DNA from 3 places in the Streptomyces sp. NPDC006516 genome. Region 2 is predicted to be linked to each of the others. Evidence: riboswitches for the same ligand, from Rfam matches in the RefSeq annotation. Region 2 holds a riboswitch; each other region holds the start of a gene.
What was found. A riboswitch is a leader RNA that binds a small molecule or an ion and turns the genes downstream of it on or off. The one in region 2 is predicted to bind cyclic di-AMP.
Positions count from the first base shown of each region.

Region 1: it holds a riboswitch for cyclic di-AMP, as region 2 does, so the genes downstream of both, ABZY45_RS25700 (LysM peptidoglycan-binding domain-containing M23 family metallopeptidase) here and ABZY45_RS25340 (LysM peptidoglycan-binding domain-containing protein) in region 2, are expected to answer to the same signal.
Region 3: it holds a riboswitch for cyclic di-AMP, as region 2 does, so the genes downstream of both, ABZY45_RS20035 (M23 family metallopeptidase) here and ABZY45_RS25340 (LysM peptidoglycan-binding domain-containing protein) in region 2, are expected to answer to the same signal.

Region 1 is NZ_JBEXPD010000011.1:1,676-7,897, reverse strand. It holds gene ABZY45_RS25710 (STM4011 family radical SAM protein) at 1-125, shown strand, start outside; gene ABZY45_RS25705 (SGNH/GDSL hydrolase family protein) at 130-957, opposite strand; gene ABZY45_RS25700 (LysM peptidoglycan-binding domain-containing M23 family metallopeptidase) at 1,122-2,036, opposite strand; cyclic di-AMP (ydaO/yuaA leader) riboswitch at 2,041-2,229, opposite strand; gene ABZY45_RS25695 (tyrosine-protein phosphatase) at 2,632-3,456, shown strand; gene ABZY45_RS25690 (DUF6126 family protein) at 3,489-3,662, opposite strand; gene ABZY45_RS25685 (XRE family transcriptional regulator) at 3,748-4,362, opposite strand; gene ABZY45_RS25680 (aspartate aminotransferase family protein) at 4,425-5,822, opposite strand; gene dxs (1-deoxy-D-xylulose-5-phosphate synthase) at 5,819-6,222, opposite strand, start outside.
Region 2 is NZ_JBEXPD010000010.1:231,227-237,448, reverse strand. It holds gene ABZY45_RS25355 (MBL fold metallo-hydrolase) at 1-898, opposite strand, end outside; gene ABZY45_RS25350 (sugar isomerase) at 1,304-2,197, shown strand; gene ABZY45_RS25345 (hypothetical protein) at 2,264-2,830, opposite strand; gene ABZY45_RS25340 (LysM peptidoglycan-binding domain-containing protein) at 3,045-3,887, opposite strand; cyclic di-AMP (ydaO/yuaA leader) riboswitch at 3,893-4,077, opposite strand; gene ABZY45_RS25335 (hypothetical protein) at 4,436-4,666, shown strand; gene ABZY45_RS25330 (helix-turn-helix transcriptional regulator) at 4,921-5,316, shown strand; gene modA (molybdate ABC transporter substrate-binding protein) at 5,371-6,150, shown strand; gene ABZY45_RS25320 (ABC transporter permease) at 6,174-6,222, shown strand, end outside.
Region 3 is NZ_JBEXPD010000007.1:19,859-26,080, reverse strand. It holds gene ABZY45_RS20055 (hypothetical protein) at 172-477, opposite strand; tRNA gene ABZY45_RS20050 (tRNA-Met) at 682-755, shown strand; gene ABZY45_RS20045 (MerR family transcriptional regulator) at 859-1,605, shown strand; gene ABZY45_RS20040 (PP2C family protein-serine/threonine phosphatase) at 1,738-2,895, shown strand; cyclic di-AMP (ydaO/yuaA leader) riboswitch at 3,128-3,280, shown strand; gene ABZY45_RS20035 (M23 family metallopeptidase) at 3,292-4,329, shown strand; gene ABZY45_RS20030 (PrsW family intramembrane metalloprotease) at 4,508-5,962, opposite strand; gene trmB (tRNA (guanosine(46)-N7)-methyltransferase TrmB) at 6,033-6,222, opposite strand, start outside.

The DNA of each region.
Region 1 (6,222 bases), on a different contig from region 2:
CTCGTCCGGTCCCTGTGCCGGGCGGCCCGTCGGGGACGCCCGACCGCCCGGGGCGGGATGCGGCCCCGGGCGGACCCGTGACACCGGGCCCGGCCCGGCGTCCCCTCCCGATCGTCACGCGCTGATCGGTCAGAGCGGGAGCAGGTCGGGACGCTTGGCCGCAACGTGGTCACCGGAGGACTCGCCGCGCAGCCGTCGGCCGATCCAGGGGACGAGGTACTCCCGCGCCCACTGGATGTCGTCACGGCGCACCTCCAGCGGCCCGCGGTACGCCTGCGGGGGCCACGCCTGGTCCGGGTCGGCCGGCACGTCGAGGCCGAGGACCTGGGCGGCGCGCAGCGCGACCCGGGTGTGTCCCTCGGGCGAGAGGTGCAGACGGTCGTTGTCCCAGGCGCGCCGGTCCTGCACGGACCGCAGGGACCACAGGTCCAGCACCGGGCAGTCGTAGCGGTCGGCGATGGACCGGACATGCGCGGTGTACATGGCGATCTTGCCGCGCAGGTGCTTGAGCACGGGGATGCCTCGGGTGTCGAAGCCGGTGGTGACCATGACGGTGCCGACCGTCTGCGTCAGCTCGGCGACCGCGCGTTCGAAGCGTTCCGCCACGTCGTCCGGGTCGGAGCCGGGACGGAGGATGTCGTTGCCGCCCGCGCAGAAGGTCACCAGATCAGGTGCCAGCTCCTTGGCGCGGGGGACCTGTTCCTCGACTATCTGGTCGAGGAGGCGTCCGCGTACGGCGAGATTGGCGTACCGGAAGTTCCCGTGCGTGTCGTCCACAGGGGCGACCACCGCGTGCGGGACCGGGAGCCGGTCCGCGAGGAGGACCGCGAGCCGGTCCGCCCAGCCGACCAGCGCGCCGTCCGGGCCAGGGTCTCCGACGCCTTCGGTGAAGCTGTCGCCAATCGCTGCGTACGACCCGATGATGCCTCGTTGGTTGTTTCTCGAATCGTCTGCCACAAGCGCTTATCTTGCACCTTCGAATGTGACCTACGCGACCGTAATAAGGGGTTGACGGGTGGTGAGAAAGACCACCCGGTCAGTTTTTGGTAAAGCCGGAATAAGGAGAGGGGCGGTGCGCCGTGGCGCACCGCCCCTCTGCCTCGCCTTCAGGCCGCCGGGTCTCAGATGGAGACGCCGTGCGAACGCAGGTAGGCGATCGGGTCGACGTCCGAGCCGTAGCTCGGGCCGGTGCGGACCTCGAAGTGGAGGTGCGGACCGGTGGAGTTGCCGGTGGAACCGGAGAGACCGATCTGCTGGCCACCGGTGACGGTCTGGCCGGCCGAGACCTCCAGCGAGGACAGGTGGGCGTACTGGGAGTACATGCCGTCGCTGTGCTGGATGACGACCTCGTTGCCGTACGAGCCGCTCCAGCCCGCCGAGACCACGGTGCCAGGGCCGATGGACCGGACGCTGGTGCCGGATGCGGCCTGGAAGTCGGAACCGGTGTGGTAGCCGCTGGACCAGCTGGCGCCCGAGGCGCGGTACTGGGTGGTGACGTTGGGGTTCTCGACCGGGGCGGCGTAGCCGGAAGTGTTGCCCTCCGACGCGGCGGACTCGGTGGAGGTCGTGGTCGCCGTCTTCTCCGCCGGGGCGGCAGCCTTCTCGGCAGGGGCGGCCGGCTTCTCGGCCGCCTTCTCCTTGGAGGGCGCGGCCTTGGAAGGTGCGGCCTCCGCGGAACCGGACGCCTTGGCTCCGAGAACCAGCTTCATGCCCGGCTGGATCAGGCTCGGGTTCCCGCCGACGACCTCACGGTTGTCCTTGTACAGCTTCTGCCAGCCGCCCTTGACCTTCTTCTCCGCCGCGATCTTCGCCAGGTAGTCGCCGGCGACGACGGAGTAGGTCTTCGGGGCGCTCTTGGCCGCGGCGGGCGCGCTCTGCGCGGCCGGCTTGGCGGCCGGTGCGGACTGCTCCGCCGCGTTGGCGCCGGTGGCGCCGATCAGCGGAAGGGCGAGAACGGCGCCGCCGGTCCCCGCGGCGAGGATGCCGCGCGAGATCGGGCTGGTCCTGGTACGGCGGTGCTTACCCTTTGCGGGCATGGGGCATTCCTCTCCGGCGCCTGCGAGGTGAGCTGTCGGGTGCGGACTGGAGATGCCCGGCCGCGCGGTGCGCGACTTGACCCCGAGCCGGTTCCGGATCCCTCCGGCCGGCGGCTTACCTGGTTCCCCCGCTCCTGCCACACGTGTGTCGGTGCGGATTCCGGACGGCGGCAGGATTAGGCGTTCCATCCGGATTGACCGTGACCGTAAGCGAGCCGGGTCGCCGGGAACAAGCCACGGATTGCGCACCGGAATCGGCGCTTCAATTTCTGCGCGGAATTCCCGTCACCCTCCGTGGATTACGGATCTTGGCATTCCGCGCGGCGTCAGGAATACCCACCGGCGGCTCCGCCACACACCGTCACGGATATGATCCCGCTCACCCGCCTCACACCATCTCCCGCACAAGCAGAGCATGTTCGGCTAAATACACCAATACGGACATGTCATTGCTTTTACTGACCAACCCATACGACCGGTCACCCCATTTCGCCGAGCGGCGTCCGAGACGATTGGCCGGTGCAGTTATGTCGTATCGTCGCGAGCGTGCCCCCGTCGGCGAGCGGCGCCGACGCCAGACACCACAGGAGCCCTTGTGACGCAGCTGCCAGAGGTCCCGCCGGCCGACGCCGGGACGACGGACGTCGAGCTGACCGGTGTCCGCAACTTCCGCGACGTGGGCGGCCTCCCCACCGTCGACGGCGGCAGGGTCCGCTACGGGCGCCTCTACCGCAGCGGCCACCTCGCCCACGCCACCCCTGAGGACGCCGCCTTCCTCTCCGGGCTCGGCCTGCACACGGTCTTCGACTTCCGCAACGCGGCCGACCACAAGCTCGACGGCCATGACGTGGAGCTGCCGGGAGTCCGGAATGTCAGCATTCCCCTCTCCGATCCGGCCGACGGCGCGGAGTTCTGGCGACTGGTGCGCGACGGCAACATCCAGCAGCTGCGTTCGATCCTGGCCGACGGCAAGGGCACGGCACGGATGGTCGCCTCGTACCGCGCGATCATCAAGGACCGCACCGCCGAACACAGCCGTGTCCTGCACGCGCTGGCCGAGGACAGTGTGCCCGCGCTGATGCACTGCGCCGCGGGCAAGGACCGGGCCGGGCTGTCCGTCGCGGTCTCGCTGCTGGCCGTCGGGGTCGAGAAGGAGGCCATCGAGGCCGACTACCTCAAGTCCAACGACGCGCACCGGCGCTACAAGGTGCGCCGGAGCGACACCTCCTCGGCGGGGATGTCGGACGAGGTGATGGAACTGCTCAATCCGCTCTTCGGCGCCCACCCGGACTATCTCGCGGCGGCGTTCGAGACCATCGAGGAGGTCTGGGGCGGGACGGACCGCTATCTCCGCGAAGGACTGAAGATCGACGCGGCGACCCGCGAGAAGCTGCGTGAGCGGCTCGTCGAGGACGCCTGAGCCCGGCGGTCAGCCTCCGCACGCCACACCGGTCAGCCTTTGCCCGCCACGCTGAAGAGAAGGAAGAGGAAGGCCGCGACGACGTGGCCGGCCACCAGGTAGGCGAAGAGCCGGATGACGACGCCGCGGGGCATCCTCCGTTCTTGGGTGTCCGCGCTCTTCTGCCTGCTCGGGGTGAGCGGGTCGTAGTGCTCCGAATCGGACATGACGGTCCTCTCTTCCGGCCCTTCGGGCCGGGATGACAAAGGGTCGGCAGGCTGGGGCGCGTGCCGGATCGGCGACGGTGCCGGATCAGAGGCGGTGGGCCCCGCCGCCGAGGCACAGCTCCGCGGTGGGACTCTGCAGCAGCGTGTGGACGAAGAGCAGCCGCGCCCCGCCGGCGTCGAGCGCGGCGATCCTGTGCGGGGTGAGCGAGTCGAAGTGCGCGCTGTCACCCGGCTCGAGGTCATGAACGGTGTCCCCGAGCACGACGCGCAGCCTGCCGTCGAGGACGTACAGCCACTCCTCTCCGGGGTGTACGCGCACGAGGTCGCCCTCGGTGCCGTACGGCACACGCACGCGCAGCGCCTGCATCGCCCGGCCCGAGCCGCCGGCCTGCCGGTAGAGCCAGCCACCGTCGCCGCCCGGCGCGCCTTCGAGGGGACCGCCGCGGACGATCGCGTCACGTTCGGGCGGCATCTCGCCCAGCAGCTCGGAGACGGTCGTACCGTAGACCCTGGCGAGTCCGAGCAGCATGGGCAGCGAGGGCTGCCTCCGGCCCGTTTCGAGCCGGGAGAGGTGGGCGGGCGAGAGTCCTGCCCGCCCGGCCGCGGCCTCCAGGGTCAGACCGCGGTTGCGGCGCAGGTCACGCAGGCGTGGCGCAACCCCTGGAAGCTCTTCGGCCGCCCCTTCGTCAGAGGGATTCATGCCTCCATTGGGCCAGGATCTTTCCTCTGAGGCAAGTTTATTGCCTCAGAGGCAAATCACCCTCAGCGGTTGGCGACGGCCTGCTTCACCAGAGTCCTGCCGAAGTCCCACATCAGCCCGCCCCCGCTGTGCGCGTCGTCCATGACGGCCGTGAACGCGGTCACGAAGCGTTCGACCTCCGCCTCCCCGATGACCAGCGGCGGGATCAGCTTGATCACTTCCAGGTGGTCGCCGGAGACCTGGGTGAGGATGCGGTGCTTCTGGAGCAGCGGCACGACCACCATCTGCGCGAAGAGACCCTTGCGCGCCGCCTGGAGCATCGTCCAGCGACTGCGGAGCTTGAGCGAGGAGGGCCGGCCGAACTCGATCCCGATCATCAGCCCGCGGCCTCGTACCTCGTGCAGCAGCTCGTAGCGGCCGACGAGCGCGGAGAGCCGCTCGCGCAGCAGATCGCCGGTACGCCGGGCGTTCGCGACGGTCTCCTCCTGCTCCATCACCGCGAGGACGGCGAGCCCGGCCGCCATGGCCTGCGCGTTCGATCCGAAACTGGCGGAGTGGACGAGGACGCGGTCCATGGAGGAGTAGACGCGCTTGAAGATCCAGTCCTTGCCGAGCGTCGCTCCGACCGGCACGTAGCCGCCGGAGAGCGCCTTGGCCACGCAGAGCAGATCGGGCTCGACCCCCTCCTCGTGCTGGTACGCGTAGAAGTCGCCGGTCCTGCCCAGCCCGGTCTGGACCTCGTCGGCGATCAGCACGGCCTTGTGGCGGTGGAGCAGCTCCTGCGCCTCCCGGAGGAAGCCGGGCGGCGCGGCATGGACGCCCTTGCCCTGGATCGGCTCGACGACCAGTCCCGCCACGTCCCCGCGCTTCAGCTCACGGCGCAGGGCGTCGAGGTCACCGAGCTCGATGGCGGTGTCGGGGAGCAGGGGGGCGAACCCGTCCCGGAACCCCTGCTCCCCGTTGACCGAGAGCGAGCCGGTCGTCAGCCCGTGGAAGGCGTGGGAGCAGTAGAGGATCCTGGGCCTGCCGGTGGCGTACCTGGCGAACTTCAGCGCGGTCTCGACCGCCTCCGTACCACTGTTGCCGAAGAACACCCGGTCCAGATGCGGGCTGTGCGCCAGAAGCTTCTCGGCGAGCAGACCGGGCAGCGGCTGGCAGTCGAAGCGCGTGAGGTCGGCGAGCGAGGCGTCCAGGACGTCGTGGACGGCCTTGCGTACGACGGGGTGGTGTCTGCCGAGCCCCATCACCCCGAAGCCGGCGAGCATGTCGAGGTAGTCGTTGCCGTCCGCGTCCCAGAAATAGGCGCCCTCGGCCCTCTCGTAGACCTTGTCGAAACCGATGGTGCGCAGCATGCGGGGCAGTTGGTGGTTGAGGTGGCGGGTGTGCAGCTCGTAGCGTTCGCCGCCGCGCTCCGCCAGAAGCCGCGTGAGATCGAACCCTTCCGGCCGTTCGTCCTTCATGCGCCGCTCTCCCTCCGCACGCTCTGCTCCTTCCCTGTCGCGCGCCGCTCCAGCACGGCGCCGATGCGTCCGGCGATCTCCACCGGCGTGAGCCCGATGTCCGCCAGCACCTCGCCTCGTCCGGCGTGCGCGAGGAACTGCTCGGGGATGCCGAAGGTCCGCAGAGGTACGTCGACGCCCGCGTCCCGCAGCGCCTGCCCCACGGCCGAACCTACGCCGCCCGTACGGCTGTTGTCCTCGACGACCGCCACGAGTTCGTGCCGCGCCGCCAGTCCGGGCAGTTGTCCGTCGACCGGCTTGACCCAGCGGGGATCGACGACCGTGCAGCGGACGCCGGAGGCGGCGAGGAGGTCGGCCGCCTGCAGACAGACCGGGGCGAGCGCCCCCACCGCCACCAGCA
Region 2 (6,222 bases):
CGAGATGACGGTATTCGCTGCCGATGGTCACCACCAGGCGCTCCGGCAGGCCGAGTTCCGGGTGACGGCCCTCTCGGATCACCCGGCGTGCGGCCTCCGTCGCGGGCACACCGGCGGCGTGGAGGGCGTGGGCGCGCTCTCGTACGTACGCGAGGTAGCCGATGTGCTCGCGTACCCCGGCCGGGTCGAGCAGCGGGCCGTGACCGGGGACGATCACCTCGGCCCCGGTGGCCAGCACCCGTTCGCAGGCGTCGATCACATTGCTCAGGGGGCCCGCCCAGTGCACCGGGTGGTCCCCGGGCTGCCGCGCGGTGGAGGCGAAGATGATGTCGCCGCTGAACACCGCGCGGTGCGCGGGGAGATGGACGATCAGGTCACCCGTGGTGTGGGCGGGCGGCAGGGAGGACACCTGGACCGTGTGCTCCCCCAGGGTCAGTTCGAGCTCCCCGGTGAAGTAGGTCGTCGGCAGGACCTGTTCGGTGGCGGACCAGTCGAAGGCCCCGAAGTGACGGCCGAGATACGCGCCGAGGGGCGTCGCCGGATCGCTTCCGGTCACGAGCGCGTGCTGCTGCCGCGGCGTGGGGTCGTGGTGGATGTGCTCCCGGGCCTCCCGGGTCGCGATGATCTCCGCGTCCGGGAGCACGCCGGCACCCCAGAAGTGGTCGCCGTTGGCGTGGGTGACGATCACGCGGTCGACGTTCACCCCGTCGGGCAGGCGCTTGGTGCTCTCCGCCAGGAACTGTCCGGCCAGCAGGGGGTCGTACGGGGCGTCGATCCACAGTGCGCCGCGCCGCGACACGAGAAGCCCGCAGTTGGCCAGGCCCCAGCCCCGCTTCGGCGGCAGCCAGGCGTACAGGCCCGCGCCGAGGTCGACGATGTCCCCAACCGTGATCGGCATGGAGCGATTATGCCGACCGCGATCCGGCCGCGCGTTCGAACTCGGCCAACATATGGGCACCGTGACGCAAAATCGCCCCTCCACCCGGGTCGGGACGCGACCTCGGTGACCGTCCGGGGTCGCTACTGATCGTCCGGGCGGGGGGTTTACCACCTGATGGCCGGGATGCACCCCACTGTGCTCGCAGCGCGCGACGCCTACCCAGCATGGAACAGCGGAACCGGATCGAGCCGACTACCCACCGAGCATGGCTGAAAACCGCCGTACCACGGATCACCGAACCCCAAGGCTCTTTGCTTGTTTCTGCTCGATTGCCCCATGTAACATGCAGAATTGAACAAAGTGGCGACGATTTCCCCCAGTCCACCCTTCAGGTGCGAGCAGCAGTGGAAGCGGAGTGCGCACATGTCCCATGTGGAGAACGAGACGGCGAGTCAGCCGGAGTGCTGGCGCCGCGCCGCGGAGGTTGCCGTCGGCCGGGCGGCGGCACTGCCCGCCGCCGGTGAGCGCGTCGCCGTGGTCGGCTGCGGAACGTCGTATTACATGGCGCAGGCGTACGCCGCGCTCCGCGAGGCGTCCGGGCTGGGCGAGTCGGACGCGTACGCCGCCTCGGAGTTCCCCTTCGGCCGGGCGTACGACCGGGTCGTCGCCCTGACGCGGTCCGGAACGACGACGGAGGTACTCGGCCTGCTGAGCCGGCTGCGGGGCACCACGCGGACCGTGGTGGTGACCGCCGATCCGCACACTCCGGTGAAGGGCGCGGCGGACGAGATGGTCGTCCTCGACTTCGCCGACGAACGGTCCGTGGTGCAGACGCGCTTCGCGACCACGGCGCTGACCCTGTTCCGCGCCCATCTCGGGCTGCACACCGACCAGGTGGTGCGGGATGCGGAGACCGCGCTGGCGCAGCCGCTGCCCGACGGGGTACTGGAGTGCACCCAGTTCAGCTTCCTGGGGCGCGGATGGACCGTCGGGCTCGCCAACGAGGCGGCGCTCAAGATGAAGGAGGCGTCCTTGTCCTGGACGGAGTCCTATCCGGCGATGGAGTACCGCCACGGCCCCATCAGCATCGCGACGGCCGGAACCGCGACGTGGATGTTCGGCGCCGCGCCGGAAGGGCTCGCGGAACAGGTGCGGTCGACGGGCGCGCGGTGGGTGGAGAGCACGTTGGACCCGCTGGCCGACCTGGTCCGCGTCCAGCGGCTGGCGATCGCCCGCGCGGCGGCGCGCGGTCTCGATCCGGACCTGCCGCGCCATCTGACACGTTCGGTGGTGCTGGACGGAGCGGCGGAGGCCTGAGCACGCGTCAGGGCATACCGCGTACCGGGCCGTCGGGCAGCCCGGTGCGCGGCCGTGACCTGCGGGTCAGTCCTCTTCGAAGTAGGTGTCCAGCACGGCGTCGAGTTCCGCCGTCCACTGCTTGAGGCTGCTCCGGGCCCCCGCCTCGACCTCGGCGTTGAACCACCGGCGGCTCGACAGGTGGACGGTCACGGTGAACCGGCGTCCGAAGCGGCCTGTCTTGATCTCGACCGCGCCGATCTCGGCCCAGTCGAACTCCGCTTCCTGGTCGTCCAGCCGGAAGCGGACACCCTCGGCGTCCACCCGGATCGACCCGCGCCGGTCGCTGACCTCGAAGACGGGACCTTCCGCGGCGTCGCGCGCGGCGCCGGCGCCCACGGCAGCCTCGTCCCCGGAAGCCGCTTCGGCCTCTGCGGACGCCTCGCCACCGGGCGCCGCAGGCTCGGCGTCGGTCAGCTCGGCCACGTCGTCCGCGTGCACGACGGCGTCCTCGGGGTCCCGGACCTCCTCGGACGCCTCCGCCTTCTCCGCCCCCGTCCGGGCGGCAACTGGGGCCGTCAGGCCGGGGATGTACGCCGGGTCTGTCCCCGCGGCGAACTCGGGCTTGGTGTTCGAATCTATGCGCTGCTCCACGGCGGGCAGTATGGACGACGAACCTGTACGAGACCAGTCGCCCGGCCGCCCCTGCCCGTCGTTCCGCACCCACGGCCGCCCGGAGGCAGGCCCGGGAGCGCGCATACGGACGACGGGTGGTGCGGGTTCCGCCGAACCCGCACCACCCGTCGGTGGTGTCCCTCTGTCCCCGCCTTCACGCCTCGCGCGTCAGCAGGTCACGCATCCGCGAGGCTCAGTAGGCCCCGAAGACGTTGTCGATCGAGCCGTACCGGTCGGCGGCGTAGTTGCACGCGGCGGTGATGTTGGCGACCGGGTCGTAGCTGTCCGTCGACGTGCCGGGCACGTGGTAGGCCTCGAAGGTCGGGTCGATGACCTGCAGCAGACCCTTCGACGGGATGCCGGCGGCGGCGTTCGAGTCCCAGTTGTTGATGGCCTGGGGGTTGCCCGAGGACTCGCGCATGATGTTGCGGTGGATGCCCTCGTAGCTGCCGGGGATGCCGTGCTCGGCCATGATCGCGAGCGACTCCTTGATCCAGCCGTCGAGGTCGTTCGTGTACGCGGCCGGCGCGGCGGCCGGAGCAGCCTCGGCGGGCGCACCCTGCGCGGCAACCGACGTACTCGTGCGCTCCGAACGGTCGGCGCGGTCGGCACTCTGCTCGGCGCGGTCGGCGGCCTTGTCGGCCTTCTTCTCCGACGTGTCGGCCGACTTCTTCTCGGCCTTGGCGACGATGGCCAGCTTCAGACCGGGGTGAATGAGGTCGGGGTTTCCGCCGACAGCCTTCCGATTGTCCTCGTACAGGGCCTTCCAGCCACCGTTCACGGAATGCTCGCGGGCGATCTTGGCAAGGGTGTCACCCAAGATCACGGAATAGGTGGTGGAGCCGGACTTCTGAGCGGCAATTCCCTTACCGGTCACGGAAGTCGACGCCGCCTTTTCGACGGTGGCGGTGGCCGGGGCGGCGAACGCACCGGTCGCGCCGATGACGGGAAGGGCGAGAGCGCCCGTGGTCACGACGATGATGCCGCGAGTCAGCGAACTGGTCATGGAACGACGGTGCTTACCGTTTTCGGGCATGCTGAATATCCTCTCCGCCGCCTACGAAGTGAGCTGTCGGGTTCGGGCTGGAGATGCCCGGCCGCATAGAGATGCGACTTCACCCCGAGCCGATCCGGATACGGATCGGCGCTTACCTGGGTCCCCCGCTCCTGCCGTACGAGAAGTGGTCGGGTAACCGGACGGCGGCAGGATTAGGCGTTCCATCCGGAGTGATGGTGACCGTAGGCGAGGAATAGCGAAAGGAACAAGCCCGATCTCGTGATCAAAATTCGCCCGCAAGATCGATTCACCGGAATTCGTGTAATCCATCGCACATTACGTCGGCCATTCTTCTTGGCACAGAAGGGAACCGACCGCTCCGCGCGGGCGTCCCCGGGGTGACCAGTGACGCTGGTCACGGAGTCCGAAAAGGGCGTTTTGCTCTCCCTTGAAGGTCCCCAGGTCACACGAAATGGCCTTTTATGGATTACGGGACTAATTTCAAGAAAGTTACTCAAATCGGGCAGAAGGCTCACAACATCCATCTGCGGGCATACCGGCCGAGTCTGTGTGGAATCGATCTAGGCATGACCGACAACCCCTACGCCTCGTACCCGCGGATCACCGTGCTGCCCGTCCAGCCCGGCGACCCGCCCTTCCGCATCGTCGAGATCGACGGAGAGGTGATCGGCCGGGCGACCGCCATGACGGACGTGCTGTTCGCGGCTGCCACAGCAGGGATCCACATCCACGACCTCGACGATCCCGCCGTCGTGAGGTGGGTGGGCGGCGGCAAGCTCAGCTGGCGGCCGCACTGACGGTCCGACCGCGGTCCGGGTGCGGGTCCCGCGGATGGTCCCGCCCCCGCCGCACGTCCCCCCTTGAGCCTCTCGACCCCCGTACGACCTGCCGCGACCGCCTCCCCGGCGGCGAGGATCGCGCCGACGGCGGGCCGCAAGAACAGGCGGCGGGACACATACCGAGCCGCAGAGCGTCTGACCCATACCTATATGCCAAGCACAGCGCATCCAGGCATTGCAGATGCGAGCCACAGCCTCCTATCGTGTCGCACATGCAGTCCTACACCATCGGGCAGGCCGCCCGTCTTCTCGGCGTGAGCCCGGACACCGCCCGTCGCTGGGCGGACGCCGGACGTGTCGCGACCCATCGCGACGACAACGGGCGCCGCCTCGTCGACGGCCGCGACCTGGCCGCGTTCTCGGTCGAGGTCGCCCAGGCCGGCACGGGCGAGGAGGAGGTCCCGTACACCTCTGCGCGCAACGCCTTCCCGGGCATCGTCACCGCGGTGAAGCTCGGTGACGTCGCCGCCCAGGTGGAGATCCAGGCGGGGCCGCACCGGCTCGTCTCACTGCTGACCCGGGAAGCGGTCGAGGAGCTGGGCCTCGAGGTCGGCATGCAGGCCACGGCCCGCGTGAAGTCGACCAGCGTGCATATCGACCGCACCTGAAGCCGTACACACGTCCGCCGGCGAGTGGCGGCTCTCACCGAGGAGTTCCCTGCGATGTCCCTCTCTCCCACCGGCCGCCGGGGCGCCGCCGCCGCGTCGACGGCGGCGCTGCTGTTCACCCTCGCCGCGTGCGGCGGTGACGGCGGGGACAAGGACGCCGCGGCCCCGAAGACCGAACTGACCGTGCTGGCCGCCTCGTCGCTCACCGATGTCTTCGCGACCGCCGAAGCCGCCTACGAGAAGGAGCACCCCGGCACGAAGCTGACCTTCTCGTTCGCCGGGTCGCAGGAGCTCGCCGCCCAGGTCCGTCAGGGTGCGCCGGCTGACGCCCTCGTCACCGCGGACACCCGGACGATGGACGGTCTGGAGCCGGAGACCGGCACGCCGACCGTCATCGCGAAGAACCGCCTGGTCATCGTGACCGGTGAGGGCAACCCCGAGAAGGTCGAAGGCCTCCCGGACCTGGCCGATCCCTCCCTCAAGGTGGTCCTGGCCGCCCCCGAGGTACCGGTGGGCCGGTACGCGAAGCAGATCCTGGACGCCCGGGGGATCGAGGTGAAGCCGGTCTCGCAGGAACCCAACGTCCGCGCCGTCCTCAGCAAGATCGAGCTCGGCGAGGCAGACGCGGGCCTCGTCTACCGTACGGACGCGACGGTGGCCGCCGACCAGGTCGACGCGGTCGGCATCCCGGACGCGCAGAACGCGATCGCGTCCTACCCGGCCGCCACACTGAAGTCGTCCGAGCACGCAGAGGCCGCTGCCGCCTTCGTCTCCTGGCTGTCCTCCCCGGAGGCTCAGAAGATCCTCCAGGACGCGGGCTTCCAGAAGCCGTGACGGGGCAGCCCCAGGGAACCGCGATGAAACAGCTCCGCACCCGCCCGTCGGGTCCCCGTACGCCACTCACCC
Region 3 (6,222 bases), on a different contig from region 2:
TCCTCTGGGCTCCCGCATCGGGTGAGGCTGCTGGGCCGACGTCGGCACCTCAGGATGCCGCGCAGACGGGACCGAACACCGAAGGGCTGTCCCTCCAGCGTCCCGCCGTGGCCGAGGGCCCGCAATCGCGGGGCGCCGTGCCCCGGCCGGCAGCCGGGGCACGGCGCGGGATCACGCCTGCGGTGGGGCGGCCGCGCGCTCGCCCGGCACTGCCGCGGACGCCTCCGGCACCCCCGTGTCCTTACGCAGATGCACCATGAGCCCGATGAAGCCCGCCGCGAACCCGCTGAGCAGGCCCGATATCCCGTGGTTGAACGCGTTGACCGAGGCGCTGCCGGGCACGCCGACGACCAGGTAGTTGACGGCGGCGCTGATCACCGCGCCGAACGCGGCGCCGATCAGCCCGTTGACGAGACAGGTGCGTACGGGCGACTGCGCGGAACCGGGGATTCGGGCAGGTCTGTGCGGTGTGGACATGGCAGGAGGCCCTCCAGACAGGCGGGAAGCGAGTTCGGGGGGCGTGACAACCCCCTTGGGCACGGCACTATGCCTGCCAACTGTGCCTGGCGCACCCTCTGTTGGCGCGATGCGCCGGTGACGAGGGGTCCCGCCTCCGAGGTGGGCGAGGGCGGGGGTGGTCAGGACCGCGTCCCGGATGGCGTAGAGTTACAACCACAACGACGCGGGGTGGAGCAGCTCGGTAGCTCGCTGGGCTCATAACCCAGAGGTCGCAGGTTCAAATCCTGTCCCCGCTACTGAAGACAGAGGCCCGGATCCTTCCAAGGATCCGGGCCTCTGTCGTGTGCCCACCGCCGCACGCTTGACCTTGACGTTACGTAAAGATCTACCGTTTCCCGCATGGAGTGGTCCATCCAGGAAATCGCCCGGCAGGCCGGCACCACGAGCCGCACGCTCCGGCACTACGGGGAGCTCGGCCTCCTGACGCCGAGCCGCACGGGCGCCAACGGCTACCGCTATTACGACCAGGAGGCCCTGGTCAGGCTCCAGCGCATCCTGCTGCTGCGGGAGCTGGGACTCTCGCTGCCCGCGATCAAGGACGTACTGGAGGGGCAACGGGACACCTCGGCGGCGCTGCGGGCCCATCTGCGGCTGCTGGAGCAGGAGCGGGAGCGCATCGGGCGGCAGATCGCCTCGGTGCGGACCACTCTCCAAAAAACCGAGGAAGGGGAAGGGCTCATGGCCGAGGAAGTGTTCGACGGCTTCGATCACACGGTGTACGAACAGGAGGTCACCGAGCGCTGGGGCCGCGAGGCGTACGAGCGCGGCGACCGGTGGTGGAAAGGACTGGGCCCGGACGGGCGCGCGCGATTCCAGGAGGAGCACGAGCAGATCGCCCGGGACTACGGCGAGGCCAGGGCGGCCGGTCTCGACGCGGGCTCCGACGAGGTGCAGGACATCGCGCGCAGGCACTGCGAGTGGCTCGCGGTGACCATGGAACCCACCCGTTCGTATGTAACCGGCATCGCGGAGATGTACGTCGCCGATCCTCGCTTCGCGAGGAACTACGATCGGTACGGGGACGGAACAGCCGTCTTCGTACGGGATGCACTGACGATCTACGCGCGGCACCGGCTCACCGGCTGACCTCCGGGGGGCGGGCCCCGGCGCGCTCCTCCCTTCGGCCGATGACGGGTCGCCGTGCGGCGCGGCTCCGGCGAGCCTGGGTGGGGCGCGGTACCGTCCGCAGCCGTGGACGGACCGGGCAGGAGTGCACAGGTGGGGAAGCGGGACGGACGGCGAGTGAGTGCTGCCGGGAACTCCCGTGCCCGGCGCTTCGTGCGCGCGCTGCCCGCCCTGATGATCTGTGCCGGAGTGGTCTTCGACCTGCTGACGCCGACCGAGGTGTCCGCCGTACCGCTCTTCGCGGCGGCCCCGCTGATCGCCGCCCCGTTCTTCTCGCTGGCCTCGACCGTGCGCACCGCGGTGGTCGCCATCCTCGTCGTACTCGTCATCCGGATCTCGGACGGCGTCCTCTACAAGGTCGTACCGCTCACCGACCTGCTCACCCTGCTGACGGTGTCCGTACTCGCCCTCGTCATCAACGGCGTCGTGCGGCGCGGGAACGAGCAGCTTGCCTCGGCCCGGGTCATCGCGGAGACCGCGATGCGCGCGGTGCTTCCCACGCCCGAGTCACGGATCGGCGGGCTGCAGGTCGCGGCGCGCTACGAGCCGGCCCAGGCCGACGAGTTCGTCGGCGGTGATCTGTTCGCCGTGGCGGACACGCCCTACGGCGTGCGGCTGGTGCTCGGGGACGTACGGGGCAAGGGGCTGGACGCGGTGGCGGCGGTGGCCGTCGTGATCGGGGCGTTCCGGGAGGCCGCCGAGCAGGAGCGGTCGCTCGAAGGGGTGGTCCAGCGGCTGGAGCGGGCTCTGGCCCGGGAGGGCTCACGGCGCGGCGGGTTCGACTCCGTGGAGGGGTTCGTCACCGCCGTGCTCGCCGAGATCCCGGCGGGCTCGGAGACCTTGCGGGTCGTCAACCGCGGGCACCCCGAGCCGCTGGTCCTGCATCCGGACGGGGCGCTCGACGTGCTGACGCCGGCCGAACCGGCCCTGCCGCTGGGCATGGGGCTGGGTGCGTGGCCGGACCGTGCGGACGAGTGGCCGCTGCCGGCCGGGGCGACGTTCCTGGCGTTCACGGACGGCCTGTCGGAGGCGCGGGACGCGCACGGTGCGTTCTACGACCCGGAGGCACGGCTGCGTGGCCGGATCTTTCCGGGGCCGGAGGAGCTGCTGTCCGCGCTCACCGACGACGTACGTCTGCACACCGGGGGCCGGTCGACGGACGACCTGGCGCTCCTCGCGGTCGGGAGGCCGTCCCGGGGTCAGCCCGAGCGGCGGACGACCGTGAAGATTGTGGGGCGGGACAGTGAATGACGGGCGGCGACCGTCCGTAGTCACGAGGCACCTCTCCGATAACATTTGACACACCATCAGAAACTGACAGTGTGTCGCGCGTCGCGCAACTCGCCCGTTTGAGCCCGTTTGACCCCTGAAAGTCCAGGCCAGGGCCGTGAACGATCTGTCGGAACAGCTTGGAATCGGACCCAGGTGTCTATTAACGTTCGATAACGCAGCGCGGTTGTACCTGTCGTCGCAAGAGGCGGCACCGTGCGCGGCGCCGAATTCCGCAAGGGAACCGGGGAACCACCTACATGGGGTGAATCGGACACCTGTGTCTCGTGAGAGACGAAGGGGCCCGTAGGAGACCTTCCTGCTCCGAACCCGTCAGCTAACCCGGTAGGCGAGAAGGAAGGAAAGGAGTGCGCCCACGTGGCGTCGAATCAGCCTGCCCCCGAGGCCCCGTCACCCTTCAGGACCGACAGCCTCGGTACCGAGGACAGGACTTGGGAGGAATGGAACCCCACCGAGGAGTCCATCCGCCCCGTACGCGGTCGGCACCGTGTAGCCAAGCAGCGTGGTCTCGCCCGTAGCTCCACCGTCCTCGGCGTCGGCGTCATCGCGGCCGTCGGAGCGGGTGGCATGGCCACCGCGCAGAGCAAGCCGCCGGTCTCCATCTCCCTTCCCGATTCCATCGCGGACAATCTCCCCGACGCCAAGTCCCTGCCCGGCGTTGGCGCGTTCATGTCCGGCGACTCCGACGCGGACCAGCAGACGGTCGCCTCCTCCCCCCTCACCTCCGCGGGCATCACGGCCGCCGAGGCCGAGCAGGGAACCACCGACGCCGGCGAGGCGCTGCGCGCCCGCATCCTCCAGCAGGCCGAGCAGCAGCAGGCCGGAGCCGATGCCGAGGCCAGGGCCGCCGAGGAGACGGCGGCGGCCGAGGCAGCCGCGGCCCAGGCGGCGAAGCAGCAGACCGTGGCCGAGGCCGAGGCCGTCGCGAAGAAGAAGGCGGCGGAAGAGGCGGCGAAGAAGAAGGCGGAGGCCGAGCGCCTCGCCAAGCTCGCCGCCAGCTATGCCGTCCCGACCTCCTCGTACTACATCAGCTCGAGCTTCGGTCAGGCCGGTTCGATGTGGTCCTCCGGCTACCACACCGGGCTGGACTTCGCGGCCCCGACCGGTACGCCGGTCAAGGCGGTGCACAGCGGCACGGTGAAGTCGGCCGGCTACTCCGGTTCGTACGGCTACCGCACGGTCCTCGAGCTGGAGGACGGCACCGAGGTCTGGTACTGCCACCAGTCCTCGATGGACGTGACCGCAGGTCAGAAGGTCACCACCGGCCAGACCATCGGCCGCGTCGGAGCGACGGGCAATGTGACCGGCGCGCACCTGCACCTGGAGATCCACACCGCTGACGGCACGGGCATCGACCCGATGGCCTGGCTGCGCGGTAAGGGCCTCACGATCTGATCCCGCGCGCCGTCACGCGGCGCACCGAACCCCGGCGGCCCTGACGCACTACCCCCCGACGTCAGGGCCGCCGGTTCGTCGTGTCCTGGTGGTGTGTCCTGGTTCGTGCGTGCCGTCGGTTCATGCGTGTCGGTTCGTGGGTGCCTCCGACGAGCTCACGCTCGCCCGCCTGGCGGGCTCACGGAGGCGGGGGAGCGCGGTGGCGGGCACCGTCCTCCAGGTAGGGGTTGTAGCCCCCGTAGTGCCGGTGCGGTGCCGGTGGCTGCTGCGCCGCCACGCTCCCGTGGGAGAACTGACCGGGGAACGGCTGCGGGGCGGCCGGCCTGGGCGGCCGTACCCGGCCCGTCGCGTGGGCGGCGTACGTCAGGGCGGGGCCCGCGACCGCCCGGCGCTGCCACAGGTGGTGCAGCAGCTCCTGCTCGCGGAGTGCGAACTCCGGTCCCGCGCCGTCGTGGCGGGCCCTTCGGCGGAGCATGGCCAGGGACGTCGCGAACGACTCGTACTCGGCGACGGCACGGGCCGCGGCCCTGCCCCGGTTCCGGTCGGGGTAGCTGTGCCAGTGCCTCGCCATGTCGCGGGCCATACCCCGCGCCCGCATCGAGGCGAGCGCGAGCGGCTCGGCGGGGGCGAGCCAGCCGGCCGCCGCGTACACCGGCAGCTCGGTGGACAAGGTGCGCAGCTCCCGCTGGCGCGACCAGATCGCCAGCCACGTCACCAGAGCGAAGCACGGAACCATGAACGCGCCGTACACCGCGTAGAAGCCGTACGGGCCGAAGGCCGACGAGCCGTTCCACACGGCGTGCATGCCCATGGCGAGGACGAGTCCCAGCAGGGGCGAGACGATCCGGCGAATCCGGTGCCGCGCGCCTCCGAGGGCCGCGATGCCGAGTCCTATGCCGGAGAGCACCGTGAACAGAGGGTGGGCGAACGGCGACATCACCACGCGCACGAAGAACGTCCCCGCCGTCACGGAGGCGAGGCCCGTGGTGCCGAGCTGCTGATCCTCGCCGAAGGCGTTGCCCAGGTAGAGGATGTTCTCGGTGAAGGCGAACCCGGTCGCGGTGAAGCCCGCGACCACGATGCCGTCGACTATCCCGCCGAACTCCCGTCTGCGGAACAGGAAGATCAGCAGGACGGCCGCGGCCTTGGCGCTCTCCTCCACGACCGGGGCGATGACCGTCGCACCGAGGGTGTCGGCGCTTCCCGGATCAGCGGTGGCCGTCGCTATCCAGCGCGTCGCGAAGGAGTTGGCGATGATCGCCACCAAGGCGGCTGCGCACGCACCCCAGAAGAAGGCGAACAGCAGGTTGCGCCAGGGGCCCGGCTCGACCCGGTCGAGCCAGCGGAACGCGGACATCAGCAGGGGGACGGGCAGAACGGCCAGGCCCAGACCCACCAGAAAGCCCTCGGTGCCGGTCTGTTCACGGACCAGGGCCAGAATGACGAGACCGCAGAGCGCGAGGACGGTGATCACCGCACCGGCGCGGAAGGCCTTGCTGCGCCAGACCATGCCGACGCGGCGCGGCCGGTACCACTGGCCACGCTCCGGGACGGCGCCCAGGAACTCGTCGAGCCGCTGCTCCTCGAGAACCGGGACGGCCGGCTGCTGATGCTGCACGGACCCCTCGGACACCTGTCGACCCTAACGAGGGGGACTGACACCTGGCCACGGTGCGATGGCCGGTGAGCCGGCCGATGGCCGATCAGCGACGGGTGAACAGCACGTCGTGCACGACGTGGCCCTTGTCCAGGCCCTGACCCTCGAAGCGGGTCAGGGGCCGGAACGCCGGACGAGGGGCGTAGCCGCCGTCCGCCTGGGTGTTCTCGAACAGCGGGTGCGCCGTCAGCACCTCGAGCATCTGCTCGGCATACGGCTCCCAGTCGGTCGCGCAG